Regions from separate parts of the Bacillus sp. SRI_025 genome, predicted to be linked through region 1. Evidence: riboswitches for the same ligand, from Rfam matches in the RefSeq annotation. Region 1 holds a riboswitch; each other region holds the start of a gene.
What was found. A riboswitch is a leader RNA that binds a small molecule or an ion and turns the genes downstream of it on or off. The one in region 1 is predicted to bind S-adenosylmethionine.

Region 2: another riboswitch for S-adenosylmethionine. It lies ahead of AC20OE_RS03830 (5-methyltetrahydropteroyltriglutamate--homocysteine S-methyltransferase); the one in region 1 lies ahead of AC20OE_RS11280 (bifunctional homocysteine S-methyltransferase/methylenetetrahydrofolate reductase).
Region 3: another riboswitch for S-adenosylmethionine. It lies ahead of metK (methionine adenosyltransferase); the one in region 1 lies ahead of AC20OE_RS11280 (bifunctional homocysteine S-methyltransferase/methylenetetrahydrofolate reductase).

What each region holds. Positions count from the first base shown of each region.
Region 1 covers NZ_JBYEGB010000003.1:300,831-307,233, forward strand. The annotation lists gene AC20OE_RS11265 (BMP family lipoprotein) at 1-627, opposite strand, end outside; gene AC20OE_RS11270 (CvfB family protein) at 971-1,819, opposite strand; gene AC20OE_RS11275 (YajQ family cyclic di-GMP-binding protein) at 2,057-2,548, shown strand; SAM riboswitch class I at 2,630-2,748, shown strand; gene AC20OE_RS11280 (bifunctional homocysteine S-methyltransferase/methylenetetrahydrofolate reductase) at 2,827-4,668, shown strand; gene metH (methionine synthase) at 4,652-6,403, shown strand, end outside.
Region 2 covers NZ_JBYEGB010000001.1:739,536-745,938, reverse strand. The annotation lists gene AC20OE_RS03840 (beta-glucoside-specific PTS transporter subunit IIABC) at 1-499, shown strand, start outside; gene bglH (aryl-phospho-beta-d-glucosidase) at 471-1,889, shown strand; gene AC20OE_RS03830 (5-methyltetrahydropteroyltriglutamate--homocysteine S-methyltransferase) at 1,943-3,067, opposite strand; SAM riboswitch class I at 3,156-3,268, opposite strand; gene AC20OE_RS03825 (gluconate:H+ symporter) at 3,351-4,670, opposite strand; gene AC20OE_RS03820 (four-carbon acid sugar kinase family protein) at 4,721-6,142, opposite strand; gene garR (2-hydroxy-3-oxopropionate reductase) at 6,150-6,403, opposite strand, start outside.
Region 3 covers NZ_JBYEGB010000002.1:27,771-34,173, forward strand. The annotation lists gene AC20OE_RS04995 (phytoene desaturase family protein) at 1-528, shown strand, start outside; gene AC20OE_RS05000 (alpha/beta hydrolase family protein) at 555-1,349, shown strand; gene AC20OE_RS05005 (DUF2584 domain-containing protein) at 1,389-1,631, shown strand; gene pckA (phosphoenolpyruvate carboxykinase (ATP)) at 1,673-3,259, opposite strand; SAM riboswitch class I at 3,486-3,620, shown strand; gene metK (methionine adenosyltransferase) at 3,816-5,018, shown strand; gene asnB (asparagine synthase (glutamine-hydrolyzing)) at 5,167-6,403, shown strand, end outside.

The DNA.
Region 1 (6,403 bases):
GATCATATCTTTGGCTATTTTACCGCCCTTGCCTGCATCACTAAATGTACCTGCATAGGTAGATAAGATTTTGATTTTTGGATTGACTGATTTGGCGCCTTTTTGAAACCCTTTTTCAAAACGATGAATGACGTCTGCATCAACACCGCCAACAAATCCAATGACATCGCTTTTTGTTGTCATCGCAGCAAGTGCACCTGCTAAATAGCTGCCTTCCTCTTCTTTAAACGTCACAGAGGTCACATTTTTCAGCTCAGATACGGCATCGATCAGAAGAAACTGCTTCTTCGGATATTTCTTTGCGACTTTTTCTAGGTCTTCTTGCATACTAAAACCTACACCGATAATGAGATCATTACCATCTTTTACGAGTTCTGTCAGCCCTTTTTCATATGTATCAGTTTCTGCAATTTCTCTATAATCAAATTCAATGCCAAGCTCATCACGTGCTTTTTCTAATCCTTTAAATGATGAATCGTTAAATGATTGATCACCAAGACCATCATCTGTGAGCATAACGCCAATATGCTTCGCAGTTGATTTTGGCGACCCCTCCTGTTGATTACCGCATGCGGCGAGCACCATAAGCATGGCTGCCATCAGAAGCAATGAAATCTTCACTTTCATCCAAAAACACACTCCTTTTATCATCCTTACTCCTTTTTTATCGGATTTGAGGGGCGTTGTTTCAATGCTATAGTGAAGGTTTTCATGACTTTTTTCATAGAAAAAATCCATTATTTAAGACAAAAATAAAAAAGTGAGCAAATGCTCACTTTTAGATCATTGACAAAGGGCTAAAACGAACTTTATTTTAGAACTTTGTCTTCTTTTCAGCGTGACCTGAAAACCTTTGCAGCCCTAGGAAGGACGAGTACCGGAGCGGAGCGAATTGAGTATTCGTGAGCACCGGCACGCAGGACTGACACCGAATGCGAGGGTTTGTCTGCACGCTGAAGTGAGCAAATGCTCACTTTTTCTCGTATGTCCAGCCTTCTTTTTGGTAAACGAGATCATTTTTCATCAGATGACCTAGTGCTCGTTTAAAGGCGGCTTTGCTCATTTGAAATCTTTCGCGGATATCCTCTGGATCACTTTTGTCTCCGTAAGGCATGGCGCCGTTTCTTGTTCTCATATAGGTTAAAATTTCTTCTGCATCGACAGATAATGCATCCTGTTTTCTAGGAAGCAGAGAAACGTTCACGGTTCCATCCTCTTTCACTGCAATAACGCGTCCTGTAACGGTCGATCCTAGTCTTGGCTCTTCCTTTCGTTCCGTGCGGTGAATAAACCCTCGCACACCTGTATCTGTCAACATAAAAGAACCTGTCGCAATTAAACGATAGATTGTTCCAGTAATTTCTTTGTTCATTAAGGTTTCTGGTGCCTCAGTAAACAATTCACTGATCACGTCTTCTGTGGCTGGTTTTGCGAACATTCTGCCGTAACTTGTGACTTTCAGCATACAGTAGAGTTTGTCTCCTTTTTTCGGCCATGCTTCCTCAAATGGCGGGAGGTGTTCTGTTGCCACAAGTGCATCCTTTGACAGTCCAACATCGACAAATGCGCCCATGTCTTCTACCACGTCTACAACTTCTACCCAGCCATATGTATGTGCGTTAATTGTAGGAATTTTCATTGTGGCAGCGAGTCTTTCTTCATGATCTACATATAAATAAACCTCTACTTCATCTCGGTCATCAAGATCCTCTGTCATTTCACTGCGGTGCAGGAGAACCGAATCTTCACCATCTGTCAAAAAGTAGCCGTATTCCATTTCGTTCTCTATTTGCAAGGTCAGTTGCTCACCTGGTCTCATGTTCTCTTCCTTCCTATCTGCCCATAAAAGAGCGTTCGTTCATCTTTTGATTCACTTTATTCTACTATACTTCTCCCCGCATGAACATCTCTAGTTCTGTTAGCTAAAGTGGACAAACTGGTCACGATTTATACCGCAGCCGGCTGAACTCTTTGCCTCAACTCTTCGATAAAGTTTCTTCTTCGCCTATTGGCATGATAAAATAGACGCAATATCAATACTTGGAGGTCATGTGTGATGGCAAAAGAAAGCTCATTTGACATTGTATCGAAAGTCGAACTGCCTGAGGTGCAAAACGCTGTTCAAGCAGCGCTGAAAGAAATTAAAAACCGTTATGATTTTAAAGGAAGTAAAAGTGATATTTCTCTCGAAAAAGAAGAACTTGTTCTCATTTCTGATGATGACTTCAAGCTTGAGCAGCTAAAAGATGTACTTGTGACAAAGCTGATCAAACGAAATGTGCCAACTAAAAACATCGATTACGGAAAAACCGAGCATGCCCTTGGCGGTACAGTACGCCAGCGTGCGAAGCTGATCAGCGGGATTGATCAAGACAACGCTAAAAAGATCAACGCACTCATCAAGCAGTCTGGCATCAAAGTGAAATCACAATTTCAGGATGACCAAGTGCGTGTGACAGGGAAAAATAAAGATGATTTACAAGAGGTTATTTCTCTTATGCGTAAGGCTGATTTGCCGATTGATGTCCAATTTATAAATTTTCGATAAATTTCAAATTTTCCATTGATTATTTCTGCATTTTTCGTTACAGTTGATGGAAGTTCAATTCATTGACATGTTCATATTGCTTTCTTATCAAGAGAGGCAGAGGGACTGGCCCTGTGAAGCCTCAGCAACCGGTGTAGTAGAAATCTATTTTCTATGACCAAGGTGCTAAATCCAGCAAGCAACTGCTTGGAAGATAAGGAGAAGAATTACGATACAGCCAAAAAGTCTTCTTCTTATCAGAAGGCTTTTTTTGTTACATAGAAATAAGGAGGAATACAATGGGCCTATTACAAGACTTACAAAATCGCGTGCTGATAGCTGATGGAGCGATGGGAACACTTTTATACTCTTACGGCATTGACCGCTGTTTTGAAGAATTAAATTTATCGAAAGAGGATGAAGTGAAACGCGTGCACGAAGCATATGTGCAGGCAGGCGCTGACATCATCCAAACGAACACATACGGTGCGAATTATATTAAACTGTCCCGCTACGGCTTAGAGGAAGAAACGAAACGCATCAATACAAAAGCGGTACAAATTGCAAAAGCAGCCGCTGGCTCCGCTTATGTTCTCGGAACAATTGGCGGCATTCGAACGTTTAACAAAAATGCCTACTCTATAGAAGAAATCAAACGAAGCTTTAGAGAGCAGCTGTACATCCTATTAAATGAAGAGCCTGACGGATTATTGCTTGAAACGTATTATGACATAGAAGAAGCGAAGGCTGTTCTCCAAATTGCTCGCAAAGAAACGACTCTCCCGATTGTCATGAATGTCTCTATGCATGAACAAGGCGTTTTGCAGGATGGTACCCCGCTGAAGGATGGTTTATCTGAGTTATCATCTCTTGGTGCAGATGTCGTCGGCATCAACTGCAGGCTGGGCCCTTATCACATGATTCAGGCACTCGAAGGCGTTCCACTTTTAGAAAATTCGCATTTATCAGTCTATCCTAACAGCAGTCTCCCCTCTCTTGAAGAAGGCAGACTCGTCTATGATACAGATAACGATTATTTCCGAAAAAGTGCACTTGAATTTAGAAATCAGGGCGCACGCATTATCGGAGGCTGCTGTGGAACAACACCTCAGCATATTAGCGCAATGGCTGAAGCGATCAAAGATTTAGCACCGATCACTGAAAAAGAAGTGAAAGTGTTAAAAGAAGAAATCATTTCCATCCAAGATCAGCGCACTGAGCCAGGTCTTGATGAGCTGGCTGTGGAAAAACGATCGATTATCGTAGAGCTCGATCCGCCGAAGAAGCTGAACTTCGAAAAATTTCTCGTTGCTGCAAATGAATTAAAGAATGCTGGCATTGATGCGTTAACGTTAGCCGATAATTCTCTTGCGACTCCGCGCATTAGCAATGTCGCTTGCGGCGCATTATTAAAGCAGCAGCTTGATATGCGTTCTCTTGTTCATATCACATGCCGCGACCGTAATTTGATTGGGTTACAATCCCATTTAATGGGGCTCGATACTCTTGGATTAACCGATATTTTAGCGATCACAGGCGATCCATCTAAAATTGGAGACTTCCCAGGTGCAACATCTGTGTATGATTTAACCTCCTTTGATTTGATTCGTCTCATCAAGCAATTTAATGAAGGCCTTTCTTTCTCAGGAAAGCCTCTTGGCAAAAAGACCAATTTTTCAGTGGCTGGCGCGTTTAACCCAAATGTGCGTCATATTGATAAAGCGGTCAAACGTCTTGAGAAAAAAATCGAATACGGCGCTGATTATTTTATTTCACAGCCTGTTTATTCTGAAGAACAGCTTGTGAAAATTCATGAGGAAAGCCGCCACTTGGATAAACCAATTTACATCGGAATTATGCCGTTAACAAGCAGCCGAAATGCAGAGTTTATTCATCACGAAATTCCCGGCATCAAATTATCTGATTCTATTCGTGACATTATGGCTAAGGCTGGCGAGGATAAAGAAAAGCAGCGAGCAGAAGGTTTAGCGATTGCCCGCTCTTTATTAGATACAGCCTGCGAATTGTTTAATGGCATTTATTTAATTACTCCTTTCCTTCGATCAGATTTAACAGCAGAACTGACCACCTACATCCATCAGAAAGAAAAGGAGTCTAACATCCATGTCAACTATCACTGAACAGCTCAAAAAACGCATCCTCGTCCTTGATGGTGCAATGGGCACAATGATTCAAAACGCCAACCTGACAGCAGAGGACTTTGGCGGAGAAGAGTATGAGGGCTGTAACGAGTATTTGAATGTGACAGCCCCTCACATCATCCGTGCGATCCATAGGGAATACCTCGAAGCAAGTGCCGATCTCATTGAAACAAATACGTTCGGCGCGACAAAGCTCGTCCTTGATGAATATGGGCTTGGCCACCTTGCCTATGAACTCAATGTTCGAGCTGCACAGCTGGCAAAGGCTGAAGCAGACCGTTTCTCCACACCGGATAAGCCACGTTTTGTTGTAGGCGCAATGGGCCCAACAACGAAAACATTATCTGTAACAGGCGGCACAACCTTCAGTGAGCTCGTCAGAAACTATGAAGAACAGGCCCACGCTCTAATTGACGGAAAGTGTGATGCCCTTCTTTTAGAAACAAGCCAAGACATGCTGAATGTAAAAGCTGGTTTCAAAGGAATTCAGGAAGCCTTTCAGCAGACGGGCATTCAATTACCACTCATGGTATCAGGAACGATTGAACCAATGGGCACCACCCTTGCTGGTCAGGATATCGAAGCCTTTTATATCTCTCTTGAGCATATGAAACCCATCAGTGTGGGCCTGAACTGTGCGACTGGTCCAGAATTTATGACAGACCACATCCGCACGCTCTCCTCCATCGCAAAGTCAGCGGTGAGCTGCTATCCGAATGCTGGTCTCCCAGATGAAGAAGGCCAATATCATGAATCCCCTGCTTCTCTTGCTAAAAAAATCGCTGCCTTTGCTAAGGAAGGCTGGTTAAATATTGTCGGCGGCTGTTGCGGAACGACACCTGCACATATTCAAGCATTGTCAGATGAAGTACGCACGATTCAGCCGCGTCATATCACTCGCGAATCACCGCAGCATACCGTATCAGGAATTGAGCCCCTTATTTATGAGGATTCAATGCGTCCTCTTTTTGTAGGCGAACGGACCAATGTCATTGGTTCTCGCAAATTCAAACGGCTCATTGCGGAACAAAAGTTTGAAGAAGCAGCAGAAATTGCTCGTGCTCAGGTGAAAAATGGCGCTCACGTCGTTGATGTGTGTCTCGCCGATCCAGACCGTGATGAGGCAGCAGACATGGAAGGCTTTTTACAAGAAGCGATGAAAAAGGTGAAAGCTCCTTTTGTCATTGATTCAACGGATAAACACGTGATTGAAAAGGCACTCACCTATTCTCAAGGGAAAGCCATCATCAATTCTATTAATCTTGAGGATGGCGTGGAACGTTTTGAAGAGATTCTACCTCTTGTGAAGCTATATGGCGGTGCACTTGTTGTTGGCACAATTGATGAAATAGGAATGGCTGTGACAGCAGAACGAAAGCTTGAAATTGCTATACGTTCGCATGATTTGTTAACGAAGAAATATGGAATTCCTGCAAGTGACATTATTTTTGATCCGCTTGTCTTTCCTGTAGGCACTGGAGACGAGCAATATATTGGCGCCGCTGAAGAAACGATCAAAGGCATTAAAATGATCAAGGAAACCCTGCCCGAGTGCCTCACCATTTTAGGCATCAGCAATGTATCTTTCGGACTTCCGCCTGTTGGCAGAGAAATCTTAAATGCCGTCTATTTGTATCACTGCGTGCAAGCAGGACTTGACTATGCCATCGTGAATACGGAAAAGCTTGAGCGCTTCGCATCCATTCCAAAGGAA
Region 2 (6,403 bases), on a different contig from region 1:
AGTGGTACAAAGCCCGCTTGAAGGTCAATTAAAGCCGCTCAATCAAGTAAATGATGCAACATTCTCTAATGAAATCATGGGCAAAGGTACAGCCATTGTACCAACTGTTGGACGCGTTGTTGCACCGTTCAACGGCAAGGTTGAAACCATTTTTCACACAAAACATGCCATTGGCTTGAAGAGTGACCAAGGCACAGAACTTCTTATTCATGTCGGGATTGACACGGTAAAGCTTGACGGAAAGTATTTCACAAGTCATGTGCAGTCCGGTGATCTTGTTAAAGCAGGAGATTTGCTTGTTGAATTTGATATCAAGGGTATTCAGCAAGAAGGCTATGATGTGACCACACCTGTTATTGTTACCAACACAAATGATTATGCTCAAGTTGATGCGAAAACAGATGGAGCGATTACAGTGAAAGAGACACTGCTTACAGTCAGTGTAGAAGAAAAAGAGGAGGGCATTCAACATGAACAAGTTAGAAAAAACATTTCCTAAAGGTTTCTTATGGGGCGGCGCTGTTGCAGCCAACCAAGTTGAAGGCGCATATAATAAAGATGGAAAAGGCTTATCGACAGCTGATGTATCGCCAAATGGTATTATGCATCCATTCGATGAATCAATGAAAGACCTAAACTTATATCATGATGCCATCGATTTCTACCATCGCTATAAAGAAGATATTGCACTCTTTGCAGAAATGGGATTCAAGAGCTTCAGACTATCTATTTCTTGGCCGCGTATTTTCCCAAATGGCGACGATGCGGAACCGAATGAAGCAGGCCTCGCTTTTTATGAAAAAGTATTTGATGAACTGCATAAGCATGGAATTGAGCCAGTTGTCACGATCTCTCACTATGAAATGCCGCTTGCACTTGTGAAAAACTACGGTGGATGGAGAAACCGTAAGCTTGTGGATCTTTATGAAACATACGCTAAAACATTGTTCACTCGCTTTAAAGATAAAGTGAAATATTGGATGACTTTCAATGAAATAAATGTCGTGTTACATGCACCTTTCACTGGTGGCGGGCTTGTATTTGAAGAAGGGGAAGACGAGAAAAGCATTCAATATCAAGCAGCGCATCACCAATTTGTTGCAAGTGCTCTGGCTGTTAAAGCAGGACATGAAATCATTCCAGATGCAAAAATTGGCTGTATGATTGCAGCGATGACCACATATCCGTACAGCTCAAGACCAGAGGATATGTTTGCTGCAATTGAGCAAGACCGTAAAACATTGTTCTTCTCAGATGTACAGGCAAGAGGATATTACCCAGGTTACATGAAACGTTATTTCCTTGAAAATGACATCAACATTGAGTTCCAAGACGGGGACGAAGACATTTTAAGAAACCATACAGTTGACTATATTGGCTTCAGTTATTATATGAGTTTTGTAACGAGTACAGATCCAAAGGTCCTTGAACAAGTTACTGGCGGTAACCTATTTGAAGGTGTGAAAAACCCTTATCTAGAAGCAAGTGATTGGGGCTGGCAAATTGATCCGAAAGGACTTCGTACAACACTGAATCAACTGTATGACCGCTATCAAAAACCATTGTTTATCGTAGAAAATGGATTGGGTGCTGTCGATCAAGTAGAAGAAGACGGATCAATTCAAGACGATTACCGAATTGATTACCTCAGAAGTCATTTGCTAGAGGCGAGAGAAGCCATCGCAGACGGAGTAGACCTGATCGGTTATACAAGCTGGGGCCCAATTGACCTAGTCAGCGCATCAACGGCTGAAATGAAAAAACGCTATGGCTTCATTTATGTCGACCGTGATAACGAAGGAAACGGTACATTAGATAGAAAGAAAAAGAAAAGCTTCGATTGGTATAAACAAGTGATTGCGACGAATGGAGATCATTTAGACGCTTAACAAAAAGAGACAAACCGCTCATACGGCGGTTTGTCTTTTTTTCGTCAAAGGGACTAAGAAGTCCACACTTGATCAGCAATCTCAATCACATGACGCAGTTTTTCCCATTGCTGTTCTTCTGTTAACAGGTTGCCTTCCTCTGTTGAGGCGAATCCGCATTGTGGACTCAAACAAATTTGGTTAATGTCCACATATTGAGCCGCTTCCTCAATGCGTTTTTTAATCTGTTCAACTGGCTCAAGCTCACCGTATTTTGAAGTGACAAGGCCTAGTACGATTTGAAGGTTTGGGTTCTTCACATATCGAAGAGGCTCAAATCCGCCAGAACGATCGTCGTCGAATTCTAAAAAGAGACCATCAAGATCTAAGCCGGCGAAAATTGTTTCTGCCGCTGCTTCGTAACCACCTTCAGCAGCCCAAGTTGATTTAAAGTTACCGCGGCAAATGTGCATAGTAATCACCAAATCCTCTGGGCGATCGGCAACAGCTTCATTGATTGTCTTCGCAAACGACTCACGAAGTTCATCCTCTTCACGGCCAAAGGCTTTGATTTGCTCGTGACCTTTTTCAGAAAAGAACACGGCCCATGCCGTATCATCCAGCTGCAAGTAGCGGCAGCCTGCATCATAAAAAGCACGGATGGCTTTCTTATACGCCTGTGCCACATCATGGTGGAATTCCTCTAAGCTGTCATACACTCCTTCTTCAAGCTTTCCACGGAAAAAGAGCATATTCGGACTTGGAATCGTCATTTTAGCCGTATGATCACCAGCGACGCTGTGAAGGAAACGATAATCCTCCAACATTGGATGATCTGTAAAATCGATCTTGCCTGTTACCTTGATCCCTCTTGCTTTTGTCGTCGTGTTATGGAATTGAATGCCCTGATCTGCTTCAAATCCTTCAACCCCATCGAGTCCTTCCAGAAAGTCAAAATGCCACCATGCACGTCTGAACTCACCATCTGTGACAACCTCTAACCCAATTTCTTTTTGCTTCTCTACAATACGTGTAATTTCTTCGTTTTCAATTTGTCGGAGCTGCTCTGCTGTCAGCGTACCGTCTGCTTTTTGCTTGCGTGCTTCCTTGATGCGTTCTGAACGAAGTAAGCTTCCTACTTGATCTGCGCGGTATGGCGGTTTCGTTGTTTTCCTTCCAATGGTTTGTACTTGTGTCATGCTGAATCCCTTCTTTCTTCAGGTTAAAAAATCAAATAAAAAAGCTCTTCCTTGGATAAGGAAGAGCATCATATACTGTGAGAACTCTGCCTTATCTTCAAACAAGCATCTGCTTGCTTAAGGAATTAGCACCATTCTGTTCCTAGGAACAGCGGTTGCCGGGTTTCACAGGGCCAGTCCCTCCACCACTCTTAATAAGGTTACCTTTTGATTCAATTTTCTTAATAAACACAATTATTCAACGTTTTTAGGGAAAAGTCAATGGTTTTTACAATTTAATTTCCTACATGAACAAATCAGCAACAAGAACACCAGCAAGTCCGACAAGTGAAAGCACGGTGACCATCAATGTCCACGTTTTAAAGGTTTGAGCCATTGATAGGTTAAAGTATTCTTTATAAATCCAGAAACCCGCATCATTCACATGAGAGAACGTGATACTGCCGGCACCTGTTGCGATCACCATTAATTCAGGGCTGACACCCGTCAGGCCAATCAGTGGTGCAGAAATGCCAGCTGCCGTGAGACCGGCGACAGTCGCTGATCCTAAAGAGACACGAAGGACAGCAGCAATGAGCCAAGTCAGAAGCAGGGGAGAAAGTGTGCTTCCTTGCATGATCCCTGCAATGTATTGATCGACGCCGCTATCAATGAGCACCTGTTTAAAGGCGCCTCCGCCCGCAATAATTAATAAAATCATGGCAATAGAGCCGATAGAATCCGCGATGGACTTCATTACGTCCTGCATGCTCTTTCCTCTTCCAAGCCCAAACGTGTAGATGGCAAGCAGCACTGAGATTAATAGTGCAATCGCCGGTTCGCCTAAAAACTCAGCGGTAGGCAGCAATGGGGAGGAAGGGAAGAAAATTTCTAGAAATGCTCTGAAAGTCATAAGCAATACAGGCAAAACAGCGGTGAAAATGCTAATGCCGAAACTAGGCATTTCTTCTTCTGTGAATTCCTTTGGATTAAATAAGTTCTTTGGGATATGTGCGTGCAACTGGTCTTTTTTAAATAGTTTTGTAAACAGAAGTCCACCTACTAAAACAGCAGGAATCGCTAAAATAATCCCAACCAATAAGGTTTGTCCCATGTTTGCTTGAAAGACATTCGCAATGGCAGTCGGCCCTGGGTGAGGAGGGAGGAAGCCATGTGTGGTGATGAGAGCAGCGACAAGCGGCATGCCCACATACAGCACAGGAAGTCTTGCAGCCTGAGCGATCGTAAAGACTAATGGAATTAAAATAATGAATCCGGTTTCATAAAATAGAGCAATTCCAATCACAAATCCAGTCAGCATCGTCGCCCATTGGATTTTTCCGATGCCAAATCGGTCAATGAGTGTCATCGCGATACGCTGAGCACCGCCAGAATCAGCCATCAATTTTCCAAGCATCGCTCCAAAACCGAGAACGAGTGCCAGGTGTCCAAGCGTACTTCCAAGTCCTTTTTCGACGGAAGCAATCGCTTCTAGTGGTGTCATCCCTTCTAACACAGCAACAATTAAAGAGACAATAATCAAAGAAATGAAAGCGTTTAACTTAAAGACAACCATGAGTAAAAGCAATAACAAAACGCCAAGTCCAATAAACACTAACGACATGATCTTTCCTCCTTTGTGGTACATAAGGGGGCGCAAACACCCCCTATGCCTTATCCTTCAAGTATGTCTACAGCTTCTTTTAACGTATCCTTTGACCCAACATTTCCCGGGAAAATCACATAAGACATGAAAGGGAATTTACTTTCTTCTCCTGTTTGCCAAACAGGGATCCCTGGTTTGATTTGACCTGCCACGGTCGCACGTCTCACGCTAAGTCCTCTTGTCCCAATATCGCTGGAGGTAATTCCGCCTTTGGCAATGAGATACTTAGGACGAATGGTGAGGCGCTGGACAATACTTGTTACAGCATCACTAATCTGTACAGAGAGCTTTAATTCTTCCTCTTGGCGATCATCCCCAAGATCAAGCCGTTCTCTTCTTGTATAAACAGCCACAGATTGACCTGCTACCAACAGTGCTTCAGTTTGCTGAATGACACGGTCAATTTCTTTGCGAAAGGCATCAGGCTCTAACACGAGGTGGGTATTAAATTCAATAAAAGCCATCTCTTTATTTTGCTCAAGCGCTTTTAATTGTTCTGTTGTTTTTTTCACATGAGAACCGATCATAATGAGACCACCATGAGGGCTTTCTTCTTGTATCAAGTCACCTCTTGTTAATAAGGCCTGATCCCCTATACCGCCAAGTACTTTTGTGAGCGCGGCCGCACTTCTGAACATCAGCTGCTGTCCTGCTTGAATGGCTTCAATGAGAGCGGTGACAAAGACTTTGACATCGTCATAGTCCACTGCGTTTACAACCACCTTTTTGAAATCCTTCACACCCATGATCTGTTGTTTGATTTGATCGATGCGTAAAGCCCGCAGATCAGCTAACGAAATGTAGGTTGTGTTCTCTTTTGTGAACAATCCCTCTGACTTTTCTTCAATCCATTCTCCTAGATGAGAGGATTGAAAGCCGAATGTACGGTCTCTTGCAAATTCTGTATCACCAGCAGGAATTAATTCGTGTCCTTCCTGTACGTAATGAGTATTGTCGATCGTAAAGCGTCCGCCTTCTTGGAAAAAAGGAAGAAGGATTTCTCCATCGAACTGGCGGGAGCTTTGCTGTTCAATGGTCGTTTTGAGTACTTCAGTTTCAAGCGGAAAGTGTCCGCGAAGAGTAGAATCTCCTCGGCTTACAATGATGAATTCCTGATTAAGCCGTTCAGCCACCTTTACAATGGTTGCAGCAATGGTTTCGTGCGCAGCGGCAGTTTCTTTCTCTGTCATACTGCGAGAATTGGTCAGTATAAAGAACATGCGGCTGTCTTCAAGAAAACCAGCCTCAATGCTTTCTTCTGACCAATCGGTGAAAACAGAGACGCCATGTACGGTTTGAATCCCTGTTGGATCATCGTCTAATACAATGACTTTATGCTGAAAGCTGCTCAGTGCTTGTTCGTATGCTGATTGAATGGCCTTTGAATCTGCTTTTGGAATGGCATTCAGTATGTCAGTGCTTTGCTTCATGATCATCTCATCCTTTCTTTACTTCGACATGAGCCATTTTTTCGTAATATTGAACGATGCCGCCATGATCAAGCCCGGATTTTCCGTCCGCTTTGAGGGCGTGGAAGATTTCAAGCAGCTGGCTAGAAAGGGGAAGAGGAACACCGATATCATGAGCAGTTTCCATGACATTGGTTAAATCCTTCAAGTTGATGTCGATGCGTCCACCAGGTTCAAAATTTCGTTCTAAGATGAGAGGAACTTTTGCATCGAGAACGGCAC
Region 3 (6,403 bases), on a different contig from region 1:
GAACAGCTCGCTCATCACACTGTGTTTTTCCCTGAGGATTATGAGCAAGAATTCAAAGATATTTTTCAGAAAAAACAACTGCCTCAAGACCCGACGCTCTACATATGCTATTCAGGTCATTCAGAACCAGCTTTAAGCGGAGGACTGGGAAGAAGCAACCTGTTTGTACTGGCCAATGCACCTTATGTGACAAAAGAGCAAGATTGGGACATGCTAAAGGAGACATATCGTCAGCATGTAAAAAACAAATTAATGGAAAAAGGGCTTTTTGATTTGGATGAGCTGATCGAATATGAAGCGGTTCAAACTCCGCTCGATCTGCAGCAGAAAACGGGGGCATATCGTGGGGCCATTTATGGCATGTCTTCAAACTCGTTCAAACAGGCGTTCTTTCGCATCAATAATCAGTCAAAGGACATTGAAGGACTTTGGTTTGTTGGAGGAACAAGTCATCCAGGCGGCGGCACGCCAATGGTGACAAAATCAGGCCAGCTTGTCGCAGAAGCGATGCTGAAGCAATGGACGTAAACAGAGATGAAAAGGAGAGAAATCGAGTGATTGTGGAAAAAAGAAGGTTTCCGTCGCCCCATCCGCATATTCACTTATATACAGTGACCTATGAGGCAGATGGACTTCGGATGAAAGGGCTGCTCGCTGAGCCGGCCGGAGAAGGTCTCTACGACGGCTTTTTGTACTTACGAGGCGGCATTAAAAATGTGGGGATGGTCAGACCTGGCCGGATTGTGCAATTTGCCGCGCAGGGTTTTGTCGTCTTTGCTCCCTTTTACCGGGGAAACCAAGGAGGCGAAGGGAACGAAGATTTTGCCGGAGAAGATCGAAAAGATGCTTTTGCTGCCTTTCAGCTGTTAAAGCAGCACAAAAAAGTGAAGAAGGATCGCATTCATATCTTTGGTTTTTCGCGAGGCGGTATTATGGGCATCTGGACCGCTGTAGAAATGAAACAGGAGGCGGCTTCCTTTGTCACATGGGGAGGCGTCAGTGACATGAAACTGACTTATGAAGAGCGTGTGGATATGAGACGGATGATGAAACGTGTGATTGGCGGTCCGCCGCATAAGGTGCCAGAGGCATATGAAAACAGAACCCCTTTAAATGATGTGGATAAAATTGAAGCACCTGTCCTTATCATCCACGGAGAAGAGGACCAAAATGTTTCGATTGAGCATGCATATTTGTTAGAAGATGCACTGCGCCAGCACGGGAAGTCTGTGGAGACGTGGTATTTCCATGGATACAACCACTATTTCCCGCCGCAGCATAATCGAGAAATTGTGAGAAGGCTGACCACATGGATGCACAGCCGAAAAAGCGGAAATGTGTTAAAATAAGCATTATAACGAAATATAGAAAGTAGGGGGATTTTCATTATGGGAATGCCTGTTGAATTTAATACAATGATTGTCACAAAGGGAAAAGAGACAAGAATTGAAGAAAATGTATTTGAACTCATGAAGGATGGATACCGCATTTATCCGTTAAATATTCCACTTGAGGTGCGCAAAACGAAAGACGGAGAAAAAACTGGGACAGCACATGTTGAAAAGCTGGAGCTGACAGACAATGTCACGAAGGTGACGTACCGTCTTGTGTCATTGCATTCAACAAACTAAAAAAGCTGAGGGATTGAATCTCCTCAGCTTTTTTCATTTGGTTATACGAGTGGTCCGCCTTTGGCTTCAATGTCACTTGCCGCGTGACTGAATTTTTGGAAGTTCTTTTTAAATTCATTGGCAAGGAAGTGTGCTTTTTCTTGATAAGCCTTTTGATCATCCCATGTTTTAGCAGGTTGAAGCACTTCATCTGGTACACCAGGAATATGAAGCGGGATGTGTAATCCGAAGATGTCATCAGTAATCATTTCAGCATTGTCAAGGTCACCTTCGATTGCTGCCTGAACCATTGCTCTTGTATGAGCGAGATTCATTCGTTTGCCTGTACCATAGCCTCCGCCAGTCCAGCCTGTATTCACAAGGAATACTTTAGCACCGTGCTCATCAATCTTTTTGCCGAGCATTTCAGCATAGACGTGAGCTGGAAGCGGGAGGAATGGTGAACCGAAGCAAGTTGAGAATGTCGTTTCTGGTGATGTGACACCGCGCTCAGTTCCAGCTAATTTACTTGTGTACCCGCTCAAGAAATGGTACATTGCCTGTTCTTTTGTTAAACGGCTGATTGGAGGTAAGACGCCAAACGCATCAGCTGTTAAGAAGACAATGGCAGATGGATGTCCTGCGATACTTGGTTTCACGATGTTATCAATCATTTCGATTGGGTAAGCAGCGCGTGTATTTTCAGTAAAGAATGTATCATCGTAATCCGCTTCACGTGTTTCTTCATCAAGCACAACGTTTTCAAGAACTGATCCGAAGCTGATCGCTTTGTAGATCTGTGGTTCTTTTTCTTCACTTAAGTTCACACATTTCGCATAGCATCCGCCCTCGATATTAAAGACCCCTGTGCCAGACCAGCCGTGTTCATCGTCTCCGATCAGCTTGCGGCTTGCGCTTGCAGAAAGCGTCGTTTTCCCAGTACCTGAAAGTCCAAAGAATAAGGCTACATCGCCTTCTTGACCTACGTTTGCTGAGCAGTGCATGGATAAAATATCTTGCTCAGGAAGCAAGTAGTTCATCACAGAGAAAATGGACTTTTTCATTTCTCCTGCATATTCTGTTCCACCGATAAGAATCGTGCGTTTTTCAAAAGAAACGATGATAAACGTTTCAGAGTTTGTGCCATCTGTTGCAGGATCTGCTTTGAAGTGCGGTGCAGATAAGATGGTGAAAGGTTTTTCGTTTGAAGAAGGTGTTGACCCGTCAGGTCTGATAAATAGCTGCTTGGCAAAAAGATTGTGCCATGCGAATTCGTTTACAACTGTAATCGGCATACGATATCTTTCATCAGCGCCTGCAAACCCTTCAAAGACGAATAGTTCATCACGTTCTTTTAAGTATGACACAACCTTTGTATATAAACGGTCAAATGCTTCTTTGGAGATCGGCTGGTTGACTTGACCCCAATCGATTTTATGCTCAGAGCTTTCTTCTTTGACGATAAATTTATCTTTAGGTGAACGTCCTGTGTAGGCTCCAGTTGTCGCGCGGACAGCTCCTGTTGATGTTAAAACGCCTTCATTACGTGCCAAAATCTTTTCAACAAGTTTCGGAACAGATAAATTTTGGTGCGTATTTTCTAATGAGAGCAATGACTGCAAATCTTCTTTTAAATCCACTGAGTTCATAAAAAAACCCTTCCTTTACCGTTGAATTTGTTTGTTTCGATTAGTATAACACATTAATAATAATAGTCTATACTATTTAAAAATTTTTGTGTGTGTTTTTTCATTTCTGCTATGAAAATATGCTTTTTGGTGATGCTAATGGTGAGGAGAAAAAAGAGGGAGATAATTCTTATGAAGCATTGACATGACGCAAGGGTTTAAGATAAGATATCTTATTGAACGGATACTCTTATCCCGAGTTGGTGGAGGGACAGGCCCGATGAAGCCCAGCAACCGGTTTCTTATGAAAAAGGCATGAACATGCTGAGAAACCAAGGTGCTAACCTGATGCAAGGTACAAGAACACCTTGAGCGATAAGAGTGAAAGGCATGCGATCTCAGACCCTTTCCTCGCAATGAAGGAAATGGTTTTTTTATTTTTGGGATATCATATGAACAAATTGCCAATAACATCTCTAATATAAACGTTATTAAATATAAGAGGGAACGAGTTCCGTATCATATTGGAGGCCTCATCTTGGGATGATGTGGTCTTGTACAGGAGGAAATAGCCATTATGAGTCAAAATCGTCGTTTATTTACTTCAGAATCAGTGACAGAAGGACATCCGGATAAAATCTGTGATCAAATTTCAGACAGCATTTTGGATGAAATTTTAAAGAAAGATCCAAATGCACGTGTTGCCTGTGAAACTTCTGTTACAACCGGTCTCGTATTAGTAAGCGGTGAAATTACAACGTCTACTTATGTCGATATTCCAAAGACGGTGCGTGACACAATTAAGGAAATTGGCTACACACGTGCGAAATATGGTTTTGATGCGGAAACATGTGCGGTCCTTACATCAATTGATGAACAGTCTGCTGATATTGCGCAAGGTGTAGACAAAGCGCTTGAAGCACGTGAAGGAACAATGACTGAAGAAGAAATTGATGCGATTGGTGCAGGTGACCAAGGATTGATGTTTGGTTTTGCCAACAACGAAACCGAAGAGCTCATGCCGCTGCCGATTTCCCTAGCGCATAAATTATCTCGCCGTTTAACAGAAGTACGTAAGAATGAGACACTTGCATACCTTCGTCCAGACGGAAAAACACAAGTCACAGTTGAATATGATGAGCAAAACAAACCAGTTCGTATTGACACAGTGGTTATTTCTACGCAGCATGCACCAGAAGTGACGCTTGAACAAATCCAAAGTGACTTAAAAGAGCATGTCATCAGCCCTGTCGTTCCAAGTGAACTGATTGATGAACAGACAAAATACTTTATTAACCCAACTGGCCGTTTCGTGATCGGTGGACCTCAAGGGGATGCTGGTTTAACTGGACGTAAAATCATCGTTGATACGTATGGCGGATATGCTCGTCATGGCGGCGGTGCTTTCTCAGGTAAGGATGCAACGAAGGTTGACCGTTCTGCGGCATATGCTGCTCGTTACGTAGCGAAAAACATCGTAGCTGCCGGCCTTGCAGATTCTTGTGAAGTACAGCTTGCTTATGCAATTGGTGTTGCACAGCCTGTATCGATTTCAATTGATACATTCGGAACAGGAAAAGCTTCTGAAGAAAAATTAATTGAAGTGGTTCGTGCAAACTTTGATCTTCGTCCAGCTGGCATTATTAAAATGCTTGACCTGCGCCGTCCGATCTACAAACAAACAGCTGCATACGGACATTTCGGCCGTCACGACTTAGATCTTCCGTGGGAAAAAACGGATAAAGCCGAAACACTTCGTAAAGAAGCATTGGGACAATAACAACATAGAAAACCGCTTATTTTAAGCGGTTTTCCTTTTGATTAAAAAAAAATCTGTAAAAAGCGAAAAAATGTGAAACAAAATCGGACAAAATACTGTCTAATTATAGGTCTACTTTTAAGAAATAACATAACGTGGAGGCAATAATATGTGTGGGTTTGTTGGTGTATTTAATCACCGTCCATTGTCCGAAACTACTGAACAGGAAGAGCTAATTAAACAAATGAATCGTCTCATCGTTCATCGCGGTCCGGATGATGAGGGTTACTTTCATGATGAGCATGTAGGATTTGGATTTAGACGTTTAAGTATTATAGATGTTGAGCACGGAAAGCAGCCGCTTTCTTATGAAGATGAAAAGTACTGGATTATTTTCAACGGAGAAATTTATAACTATGTGGAGCTGAAGGAAGAGCTTGTGAAAAAAGGCTATTCATTCAGCACAGATTCAGATACGGAAGTACTTCTTGCCACATACCGTCATTATAAAGAAGAAGCGGCTTCAAAGCTTCGCGGCATGTTTGCATTTTTAATTTGGGATAAAGAAGCGCAATTATTATATGGCGCAAGAGATCCTTTTGGCATCAAACCGCTTTATTTTACACAAATGGATGAGCAAGTGTACTTTGCGTCTGAACGCAAAAGCTTGATGGCAGTGAACGAGAACATTTTATTTGATGAGACATCCTTACAGCAATACATGTCATTCCAGTTCGTACCTGAGCCAAATACACTTGATCAAAAGGTGCACAAAGTAGAGCCTGGTCATCAGTTTACTTTACGCCCAGGACAGGAGATTGAATTTAAGACTTACTGGAAAGTTCAATTCAAGCCTGAACAAACACAAGAACAAAAGCTGATTGAAGAAGTCCGCGATGCAATCTATGATTCTGTGAAAATTCACATGAGAAGTGATGTTCCTGTTGGTTCATTCCTATCAGGTGGTATCGATTCTTCTTTCATCGTATCTGTCGCAAAGGAATTTCATCCTGAGTTGAAGACGTTTTCTGTTGGTTTCCAGCAGGATGGCTTTAGTGAAGTTGATGTGGCGAAGGAAACGGCTGATAAGCTGGGCTTACAAAACTTCAGCGCTGTGATTTCTCCTGAGGAATATATGAATGAGCTTCCGAAAATTGTTTGGCATTTAGATGATCCTTTAGCTGATCCGGCGGCGATTCCATTGTACTTCGTGGCAAAGGAAGCGAAGAAACAAGTGACGGTTGTTCTTTCTGGTGAGGGAGCAGACGAGCTGTTCGGTGGATATAATATTTACCGTGAGCCGCTTTCTCTTAAACCATTTGAATCTGTTCCATCTATGCTGAAAAAGCTTCTTCTTCGTCTGGCGCGCTTAATGCCAGAAGGAATGAAAGGAAAAAGCTTTATCG